Linked DNA regions of Plantactinospora sp. BC1. The protein of the gene in region 1 interacts with the protein of each later gene in a pairwise test. Links are inferred from orthologs where the notes say so. Each region holds a gene or a part of one and is shown on either strand. Other genes may lie near its edges.

Evidence for each region.
Region 2: the proteins of rplA (region 1) and thrS interact in binary tests that used the Escherichia coli proteins (3 or more experiments, as listed by UniProt). The link is inferred for Plantactinospora sp. BC1 from one-to-one orthologs.

Annotation. Positions count from the first base shown.
Region 1 is NZ_CP028158.1:6,060,111-6,065,492, forward strand. What follows is about bases 951-3,833. They hold rplA (50S ribosomal protein L1), read right to left. Parts: upstream 2,808-3,833; coding sequence 2,094-2,807; downstream 951-2,093. Other genes in these bases: C6361_RS26575 (ATP-binding cassette domain-containing protein), read right to left, coding at 951-1,963; rplK (50S ribosomal protein L11), read right to left, coding at 2,896-3,327; nusG (transcription termination/antitermination protein NusG), read right to left, coding at 3,490-3,833. Also shown: C6361_RS26570 (hypothetical protein), read right to left, coding at 225-914; more of C6361_RS26575, read right to left, coding at 911-950; more of nusG, read right to left, coding at 3,834-4,209; preprotein translocase subunit SecE, read right to left, coding at 4,248-4,637; C6361_RS26605 (MaoC family dehydratase), read right to left, coding at 5,127-5,382. UniProt on the Escherichia coli protein: One of the primary rRNA binding proteins, it binds very close to the 3'-end of the 23S rRNA. Forms part of the L1 stalk. It is often not seen in high-resolution crystal structures, but can be seen in cryo_EM and 3D reconstruction models.
Region 2 is NZ_CP028158.1:5,412,267-5,416,794, forward strand. What follows is about bases 88-3,015. They hold thrS (threonine--tRNA ligase), read right to left. Parts: upstream 2,612-3,015; coding sequence 563-2,611; downstream 88-562. Other genes in these bases: C6361_RS23620 (HIT domain-containing protein), read right to left, coding at 88-519; C6361_RS23630 (class I SAM-dependent methyltransferase), read left to right, coding at 2,731-3,015. Outside these bases: more of C6361_RS23620, read right to left, coding at 1-87; more of C6361_RS23630, read left to right, coding at 3,016-3,882; C6361_RS23635 (glycoside hydrolase family 3 N-terminal domain-containing protein), read left to right, coding at 4,068-4,528. UniProt on the Escherichia coli protein: Catalyzes the attachment of threonine to tRNA(Thr) in a two-step reaction: L-threonine is first activated by ATP to form Thr-AMP and then transferred to the acceptor end of tRNA(Thr). The rate-limiting step is amino acid activation in the presence of tRNA.

The DNA.
Region 1 (5,382 bases):
GGACACGACCTGGCACGCTACCGTCTCCCCCTGCGCGGGCCGCCCGTCGAGCGGGACCTTCGACCGTGCCAGGGCACGGTGACCAGCGGTCTCTGGGTTAAAACGTCGACCAGGCTAGCCTGACCGACTTATCAGAGTACGCGACGCCGGCCGTGACGACCAAATCACCCCGGGTGCTCCAGCTCACGTCCGCCCCGGCACCCGCCCACCTGCCGACGTCCGGATCACGCCCGACGGCGGCGCAGCCAGGCGTAACCGGCCAACGCCACCGCGCTCCAGATCACGGCGTGCCCGGTCAACAGGGCCACCGACCCGGCGGTCGGGCCGGCGGTGCTGGCCCGGGCGGTGGCGAGTACCGGCGGCGCGATCCAGGGCAGCACCGACTCCTTCAGCCCGAACACGTACACCCCGACCACCCCGCCGACCAGGGCGGTCAGCCCGTACAGCGGGCTGCTGGTCGCCGCCCGGCTGGCCAGCGCACCGAGCGCGACCGCCGCCGGCAGGATCAGCAGGTGCGCCCAGAGCCCCACCGCCAGGCCCAGCGCGAGCGGCAGGTCACCGGCCCGCTGTGGCCCGGTGACCCCGCCGAGCAGCCAGGGCAGCAGCAGCGCGACCGGGATCAGGGCCAGCCCGGCCAGCCCGGCGGCGAACACCCCGCCGGCCAGTTCCGCCCGCCGACCGGCGGCGACCACGGCGAGCCGGCGCTGGGTGTCCGGCTCGGTGTCCAGCAGCAGCTTGGTCTGCCAGGCGAGGACCGGGAAGAGGACCACGGCGGAGACGCCGTACGCCTCGGCGGCCTGCGCGGCGCCGCCCCCGTACAGCACGCTGAGCGCGACCAGCCCGGCGATCAGCGGCGGCAGCGCCCGGGCGGTCCGGACGAAACCCGCCAGCCGCATCCGGGCCAGCGCGGTCACGACGCCTCCCCGGCGGCCGCGACGGAATCCCCCGGCTGCCCGTCCCCGTCGACCGCCCCGGCCGGAGCGACCGAACCGCTCGGCACACCGGGAACGGCCGGCGCGGCCCGGACACCGGGAGCACCCTGCACGGCAGGAACGGCCGAGGCGCCGGGAACGGCCTGCGCGCTGGGGACGGCCGGGGTGCCCGGCGGGGCGGGCAGCCTGGCCGGGGGATCACCGTCGCTGAGGGTCGGCGGCTCGGCAGGGCGTACCCGGAGGACCCGGTGGCCGGCGCGGCGGAGCGCGGCGACCGTCTCCAGGGCCTGGGCGGCCGGCACGGCGATCTCCACCACGGAGGTCGCGCCCCCGGTGATCCGCCGCTCGGCGACGGCCGGCGGCCCGGTCGGCACGCTCCCGGTGGGTACCCCCGCGACCTGCTGCTCGGCGGCGGCCGGGGCCAGGACGGTCACCGTCCCGTCGGCGACGCTCCACCGGGCGGCGTGCGGCAGTCGCACGGTCTCGCCGCGATGGTCGCTGACCAGCACGGAACCGCCGTCGTCGAGCACCTCCCCGATCAGCTCGGGGACCAGCTCCCGGGTGGGCCCGTCCAGCCCCTCCCAGGGTTCGTCGAGGACGAGCAGACCGGGCGGGCGGAGCAGGGCCTGGGCCAGCCCGACCTTCTGGGCCGTCCCCTTGGAGAGCGCCGGCAGCCGGACGTCGCGGTACGCCGCCAGTCCGAGGCGCTCGATCCAGCCGGTCACGGTACGGGCCGTCGCCGTGCCAGAGAGTCCCCGGATCCGCCCCATCCCGGTGAGGTACTGGTCGACGGTGTACGGCTGGTCGGCCGGAAACCGCTCCGGCACCCAGCCCACGATGCCGGGGCGGTCGCGGACCACGCCCCGGGTCGGGTCCAGTACGCCGACGGCCAGCTGGAGCAGCGTCGACTTGCCCACGCCGTTCCGACCGAGCACCACGGCGCTCTGCCCGGGGTCGATCTCCACCTCGACCGCGCGGAGCACCCAGGGGGCGCGGGCGCCGTACCGCAGCCAGACCTGATCCAGTCGCACGGATAGCAGAGTGCCACAGCGGCGCCCGGAGCGCGGGGGCGCGACGGCGCAGACGCCGACGCGGGGCGCCCCGCGAAACGTCGTCGCTGGGCGCCCCGCGTCGGACGGGACTTACCGGGTCGGTCGAGGCTCAGACCTCGGCCGACTCCCGCAGGTTCTTCACCACGTTCGGGTCGACCGGAACGCCCGGGCCCATGGTGGTGGTGAGGGTGACCTTCCGGAGGTACTTGCCCTTGGCCGCGGACGGCTTGGTCCGGAGTACCTCGTCGAGCACCGCGGCGTAGTTCTCCACCAGCTGGGCCTCGGAGAACGAGGCCTTGCCGATGATCAGGTGCAGGTTGGAGTGCTTGTCCACCCGGAAGGTGATCTTGCCGCCCTTGATGTCCGAGACGGCCTTGGTGACGTCCATGGTCACCGTGCCGGTCTTCGGGTTCGGCATCAGGCCGCGCGGGCCCAGGATCCGCGCGATCCGGCCGATCTTGGCCATCTGGTCCGGCGTGGCGATCGCCGCGTCGAAGTCCAGCCAGCCCTCCTGGATCCGGGCCACCAGCTCGTCGGTGCCGACCACGTCGGCTCCGGCGGCGGTCGCCTCCTCGGCCTTGGCGCCGGCCGCGAAGACGATCACGCGGGCGGTCTTGCCGGTGCCGTGCGGGAGGTTGACCGTGCCCCGGACCATCTGGTCGGCCTTGCGGGGGTCGACGCCGAGGCGCATCGCGACCTCGACCGTGGCGTCGAACTTGACGGTGCTGCTCCCCTTGGCCAGCCGTACGGCCTCGATCGGGGTGTAGAGCTTGTCCCGGTCGATGGCCTCGGCGGCCTTGCGGTAGCTCTTGCTGCGTTGCATCTCTGATTACTCCTGTGGTGTATGGCGGGCCACGGAACGCCGCGGCCCTCCCACGAACTGGTCGTGCCGGTCAGGGGTGGGCGGAAGACTATTCCTTGACCGTGATGCCCATCGACCGGGCGGTGCCGGCGATGATCTTCTCGGCCTGCTCGACGTCGTTGGCGTTGAGGTCGGACATCTTCTTCTCGGCGATCTCGCGCAACTGGGCGCGGGTGACCGAGCCGACCTTCTGGCTCTGCGGGACGCCGGAGCCCTTCTGCACGCCGGCGGCCTTGATCAGCAGACGGGCGGCGGGCGGGGTCTTCAGCACGAAGGTGAAGGTCCGGTCCTCGTACACGCTGATCTCGGCCGGCACGATGTCACCGCGCTGCGACTCGGTCTGCGCGTTGTACGACTTGCAGAACTCCATGATGTTGACGCCGTGCTGACCCAGCGCCGGGCCGACCGGCGGCGCCGGGGTGGCCTGGCCCGCCGGGAGCTGAAGCGTGAACGTCTTGACGAGCTTCTTCTTCGGAGGCATGTCACTTCCTGGGCTTGAAACTGGGGAACGTGCACCTGAGGCCACCCGTCGGCGCGCACGGTCAAGCGCGCCTGCGTGACGGGCGACGTTCAAGAGTAGCGCAGCGCCGGCTCGGGCGACGCGCCGAGGTCGGCCCCGGCCGGAGCCCGGGCGGGCCGTCGATCAGATCTTGGCGACCTGGTTGAAGTTGAGCTCGACCGGAGTCTCCCGACCGAAGATCGAGACCAGGACCTTGAGCTTCTGCTGGTCGGCGTTGATCTCGCTGATCGTGGCCGGCAGCGACGCGAAGGCGCCGTCGGTCACGGTGACCGAGTCGCCGACCTCGAAGTCGAGCACCTTGACCTCCGGCTTCGCCTTCTTGGTCTCGGTCTCCACCGCCGGGGCGAGCCACTTGAGCACCTCGTCGAGCGAGAGCGGCGCGGGCCGGTCGGCCCGGTCGGTCGCGCCGACGAAGCCGGTCACCCCCGGGGTGTTGCGCACGCAGGAGTACGACTCCGGGGTGAGCTCCATCCGGACCAGGATGTAGCCCGGGAAGACCTTGTTCTGGACCTGGAGCCGCTTGCCGTTCTTGACCTCGACCTCTTCCCGGGTCGGCACCTCGACCTGGTAGATGAACTCCTCCATGTCGAGGCTGGTGATCCGGGTCTCCAGGTTCGTCTTGACCTTGTTCTCGTAACCGGCGTACGAGTGGACCACAAACCAGTCGCCGGGCGCGTAGCGCAGCTTCTGCCGCAGCTCGGCGACCGGGTCGTAGTCCTCGTCCGGCGCCTCGGCGGCGGCGAACTCCGGCTCGTTGGCGGCCTCGACCGACTCGGTACCGCTCGCCGTCGCCACCGCGGACTGCTCGTCCGGGGTCTCGGCGGTCTCGTCGTACTCAGGCACGCTCGCTCACTTCCGTCACTATCAGGTGGGGCAGGTGGTCAGCTGGAGCCACCGAAGACCCACAGCACGCCGCGGGCGAAGGCGTAGTCCAGCCCGGCCACGATCGTCAGCACCACGGCGACGAACACGACCACCACGGCGGTGTAGGTCAGCAGCTCCTTACGGGTCGGCCAGATGACCTTACGCAGCTCTGCCACGACCTCGCGGAAGAACCGGGCAAGCCGGCCGAATATTCCGACCCGGCCCTCGGTCTTGGTCTTGGGCCTGCTGTCCGCCTCGTCGGCCTTGGTGCGCTCCCGGGTGGCGGTGCCACCGCGTCCGACCGGCTCGTCCGCCTCGTCGTCGGCGTCATCGTCGACGACGTCGTCGATCATCTCGTCGTCGAGACGGTCGTTGTCGTCCTCGTCGCGCCGATTCTTCTCGGCCACTTCGCCCTCCGTCGCCGGGTGGTTGGTACGCGCGTCGGTGGACGCGCGCTGCGCTTTTCACGCCGGCCGGAACCCGGAGTCTCCGTCTCGGGCACCGACCGCCCTCGACCGAACCCTCCGGACGACCGTCCCCCGGAACGGCCCGCGGCCGGCGGATCCGTCAGGGACCGGACCGGGCGGACGAACCGCCTCGGCTCGACCCCGCCGATGCCACCAACACGAGCCGGTCGCCACAGGTGATGGCGACGCCGATCCCGGGACCGGTCAGGCCGTAGGCGCAGGGGTGACAGGACTTGAACCTGCAGCCTGCGGTTTTGGAGACCGCTGCTCTGCCAATTGAGCTACACCCCTGTGTGGGCAGCCGACCCACTCAGGCACGCACGCCTGAGTAGAGGCCACTTGCCCCACGGCGGACCAGTGTACGGGTAGAGGCACGAGTTTCCCAACCGGTGTGCCCCAGCGAGCCCGTCCCGCCCGGTCCAGCCGGAGCTATGCCGGAGTGCGGATCACCGCCCGGGCCTGGGCGAGCACCTTCTCGCCCTGGCAGGTCGCGGTCAGGTCGAGCCGGGTGAGTCCGTCCTCGGGCTCACCCCGGACGGCGGCGCTCACCTCGATCTCGGTGCCCTCGTCGTCGTCCGGCACCACGACCGGCCGGGTGAACCGGACGCTGTATTCCACCACCGCGTCCGGTGAACCGGCCCAGTCGGTGACCGCGCGCCCGACCAGCGCCATGGTGAACATGCCG
Region 2 (4,528 bases), 650 kb from region 1 along the record:
GCCGGCCGTGGTCGCCCAGGCGGTGGCGAGCAGGGTACGGGTGTCGGCGAGCAACTGCGGCAGCACCTTGGTCCGGGCGATCACCGGCATGAAGTTGGCGTCCCCGCCCCACCTCGGCACCACGTGCTGGTGCAGGTGGGCGGCGATGCCGGCGCCGGCCACCCCGCCCTGGTTCATCCCGATGTTGAAGCCGTGCGCGTTGCTGACCCGCCGGACCACCCGCATCGCCGCCTGGGTGCAGTCGGCCAGCTCGGCCGTCTCCGCGACGTCCAGCTCGGTGTAGTCGGCGACGTGCCGGTACGGGCAGACCAGCAGGTGCCCGGGGTTGTACGGGTAGAGGTTGAGCACCACGAAGACCCGCTCGCCCCGGTGCACCACGAGGTTCTCCTCGCCCTCCCGCTCGGGTGCGAGGCAGAACGGGCAGCCGGCCGGCTTCTCGTGCCCCTCCCCCGGCCGGTCCGGACCGGAGATGTAGGTCATCCGGTGCGGGGTCCAGAGCCGATCGAGCCCGTCGGGCATGCCGAGTTCCGCGTGGGGCGCCGCGCCTGTCACGCCGACGATCCTACGACCCGGCCTCGCCACCGGTCGGTCCGGCGGTCGGACCGGTGTTGACCCGGGACCGGACCACCTCCACCACGTGCGCCACCGCGTCGGCGAGCGGTACCCCGTTGCGCTGCGACCCGTCCCGGTAGCGGAACGAGACCGCCCCGGCCTCCACGTCGGCGTCCCCGGCGATCGCCATGAACGGGATCTTCTGCTGCTGGGCGGTACGGATCTTCTTCTGCATCCGGTCGTCCGAGGTGTCCACCTCGGCGCGGATCCCCTCGGCGCGCAGCGCGGCGACGAAGCCGTGCAGGTGGGTGGCGTGCTCCTCGCGGATCGGGATGCCGACCACCTGCACCGGGGCGAGCCAGGCCGGGAAGGCTCCGGCGTAGTGCTCGGTGAGCACCCCGAAGAAGCGCTCGATCGAGCCGAAGAGCGCCCGGTGGATCATCACCGGCCGCTGCCGGGTGCCGTCCGCGGCCTGGTATTCCAGACCGAACCGCTCCGGCTGGTTGAAGTCGACCTGGATGGTGGACATCTGCCAGGTACGCCCGATGGCGTCCTTGGCCTGCACGCTGATCTTCGGCCCGTAGAAGGCCGCCCCGCCCGGGTCCGGCACCAGGTCGAGCCCGGACGCCTCGGCGGCGGTCTTCAGTGCCTCGGTCGCCTCCGCCCAGTCCTCGGCCGAGCCGATGAACTTCGGCGAGTCGTCCCGGGTCGACAGCTCCAGGTAGAAGTCGTCGAGGCCGTAGTCGCGGAGCAGGTCGAGGACGAAGGCGAGCAGGGTGGTCAGCTCGCCCGGCATCTGCTCCCGGGTGCAGTAGATGTGCGAGTCGTCCTGGGTCAGCCCGCGTACCCGGGTGAGCCCGTGCACCACGCCGGACTTCTCGTACCGGTAGACGGTGCCGAACTCGAAGAGCCGCAGCGGCAGCTCCCGGTACGACCGCCCGCGCGCCCGGAAGATCAGGTTGTGCATCGGGCAGTTCATCGCCTTGAGGTAATATTCCGCGCCCTCGAACCGCATCGGCGGGAACATCGTGTCGGCGTAGTACGGCAGGTGGCCGGAGGTCTCGAAGAGCTGCGCCTTGGTGATGTGCGGGCTGTTCACGAACTCGTAGCCGGCCGCCTCGTGCCGCCGTCGCGAGTAGTCCTCCAGCTCGCGCCGGATGATCCCGCCCTTGGGGTGGAAGACCGCCAGGCCGGAGCCGATCTCGTCGGGGAAGCTGAAGAGGTCCAGCTGGGCGCCGAGCTTGCGGTGGTCGCGCCGGGCCGCCTCCTCCAGCACCTTCAGGTACGCCTTGAGCGCGTCCCGGGTCGGCCAGGCGGTGCCGTAGACCCGCTGGAGCTGCGGGTTGCGCTCGTTGCCCCGCCAGTAGGCGGCGGCCGAGCGCATCAGCTTGAACGCGCCGATCAGCCGGGTGCTGGGCAGGTGCGGTCCCCGGCACAGGTCGGACCAGCAGACCTTGCCGCTCTCGGCGTCCAGGTTGTCGTAGATGGTGAGGTCACCGGCGCCGACCTCCATCACCTCACCGGCGTCGAAGCCCGTCCCGCCACCCTCGGTGCCCGCGCCCTTGACCTCGATCAGCTCAAGTTTGAACGGCTCGTCGGCGAGTTCGGTGCGGGCCGCGTCCAGGCTGTCGAAGCGGCGCCGCCGGAACCGCTGCCCGGACTTGACGATCTCCTGCATCCGCTTCTCCAGCCGGTCGAGGTCCTCCGGCTGGAACGGGCGGTCGACGTCGAAGTCGTAGTAGAAGCCGTTGTCGATCGGGGGGCCGATCCCGAGCTTCGCCTCGGGGAAGGTGTCCTGGACGGCCTGGGCCAGCACGTGCGCGGTCGAGTGGCGCAGCACGTTGAGCCCGTCCGGCGAGTCCAGCCGTACCGGCTCGACCACGGTCTCCACCTCGGGCGCCCAGTCCAGGTCGCGGAGCTGGCCGCCCGGGTCGCGGACCACCACGATCGCCCCGGGGCCGGCGTGCGGCAGATTCGCCGCCGCCACCGCCTCGGCCGCCGTCGTCCCGGCCGGGACGACGACGGGGTCGGCACCGACGGGGGTACGGGGTTGGGACACGGTGGCTCCTTACGATCTTGGACGAATCGGGCATCACCGAGGGGATCGGCTTGCCCAGATGCTATCGGTCCTGCGTTTTCCTCCTGCCGGCGCCGCTGCCACGGCGTTAGATTGACGCCGTGGCACCCGTCGACGCCGTGAGCGCACTACAGCGTAGATACCAGACCTTCTTCGGCACCGGGCCGGGCGTACCGTTCGCGGTGGCGCCGGCCGGTGGGCCGGTGCGGACCTTCGGCACCGGAGCACCGCAGTTCACCATCGTGGTCAAGGACGAGCGGGGCGCCAAGGCACTTGCCGCGCTCGACCAGTTCGCCGTCGCCGTCGCCTACCTCCAGGGGTCGCTGGACGTCGAGGGCGACCTGGCAGCGGCGCTGCGGATGCGCTCGTTCTTCACCGACCGGCATCCGATCGCCTTCGTCGGCCGGTTCCTGCCGACGCTGCTGCGCGGGCGGCGCGAGGACGACCGGCGGGCCATCTCGCACCACTACGACGAGGACTCCGAGTTCTTCCTGACCTTCCTCGACCACCGGCACCGCTGCTACACCGAGGGGGTCTTCGCCTCCGACGACGAGCCGTTGGAAGACGCGATGACCCGCAAGATGGACCTGGCGCTGGAGGCGATCGGGGTCGGCCCCGGCGACCACGTGCTGGAGGTCGGCGGCGGCTGGGGCGCGTTCAGCGAGCACGCCGCCCGCCGGGGCGTACGGGTCACCACCACGACGTTGTCGGTGGAGTCGGAGCGCTTCCTCACCGAGCTGTTCGACCGCGAGCGGCTGCCGGTGCGGGTGGTCCGGGAGCACATCTTCGGCTACTCCCCCGGCGAGCGCTACGACGCGATCGTGAACATGGGGGTCACCGAGCACCTGCCCGACTACCGCACCACGCTGCGCAAGTACGCCGAACTGCTCCGGCCCGGCGGCCGGGTCTACCTGGACGCGCTGGCGATGCGCCGCAAGCACGTCGTCTCGACCTTCATGAAGCGGTACGTCTATCCGGGCGGCTCGGCCCCGCTGCTGCTGCACCAGTACCTGCGGCACGTGGCGCACTCGCCGTTCGAGCTGCTCAATCTCGTCGACGACCGGCACAACTACTACCTGACCTGCCGGGAGTGGGCGCGTCGGCTGGACGACGCCCGGGACGAGATCGTGCGGCGCTGGGGCGAGCCGCTGTACCGGCGATTCCGGCTCTTCCTCTGGGGCTCGGCGGCCGGCTTCGACACCGGGATGGTCCAGGCGTACCGCTGGGTGCTGCAACTGCCGCCGGCCCGCTGAGGCCGCAGGGCCCGGCGACACACGGACGCCCGTTATCGGATCGTTATTGCCCGGCGGATGTCCATGGGAGCGCTCCCGAATAGGGTCGGGCAGGAGCCGAGAACGACGATCGTCGATCGCAGCGGTCACCGTACGGCGGGGAGCGGCGCCGGACGTGCGGGAACCTGCCGCCGGAAGGACGTCCCGTGCCCACCCGACCTCCCGCCGCACTGCTCACCGCCGCCCTGCTGCTGACCCTGGTCGGCATCGGTGTCGGCGCCCCCGCCCCGCCGGCCGCCAGCGCCCCCGCCGCCAGCGTCGCCGCGCTGCCCTACCAGGACCCGGCGCTGCCGGTCGCCAGCCGGGTCGACGACCTGCTCGGCCGGATGAGCCTGGACGAGAAGATCGGCCAGATGACCCAGGGCGAGCGCGCCTCGGTCACCCCCGCCGACATCACCAGCTACCGGCTCGGCTCGGTGCTCTCCGGCGGCGGCTCCGCGCCCACCCCGAACAACGCCACGAGCTGGGCCGACATGTACGACCGGTTCCAGAACGCCGCCCTCGGCACACCGCTGGGCATCCCGATGATCTACGGCTCGGACGCCGTACACGGGCACAACAACGTGGTCGGCGCGACGATCTTCCCGCACAACATCGGCCTCGGCGC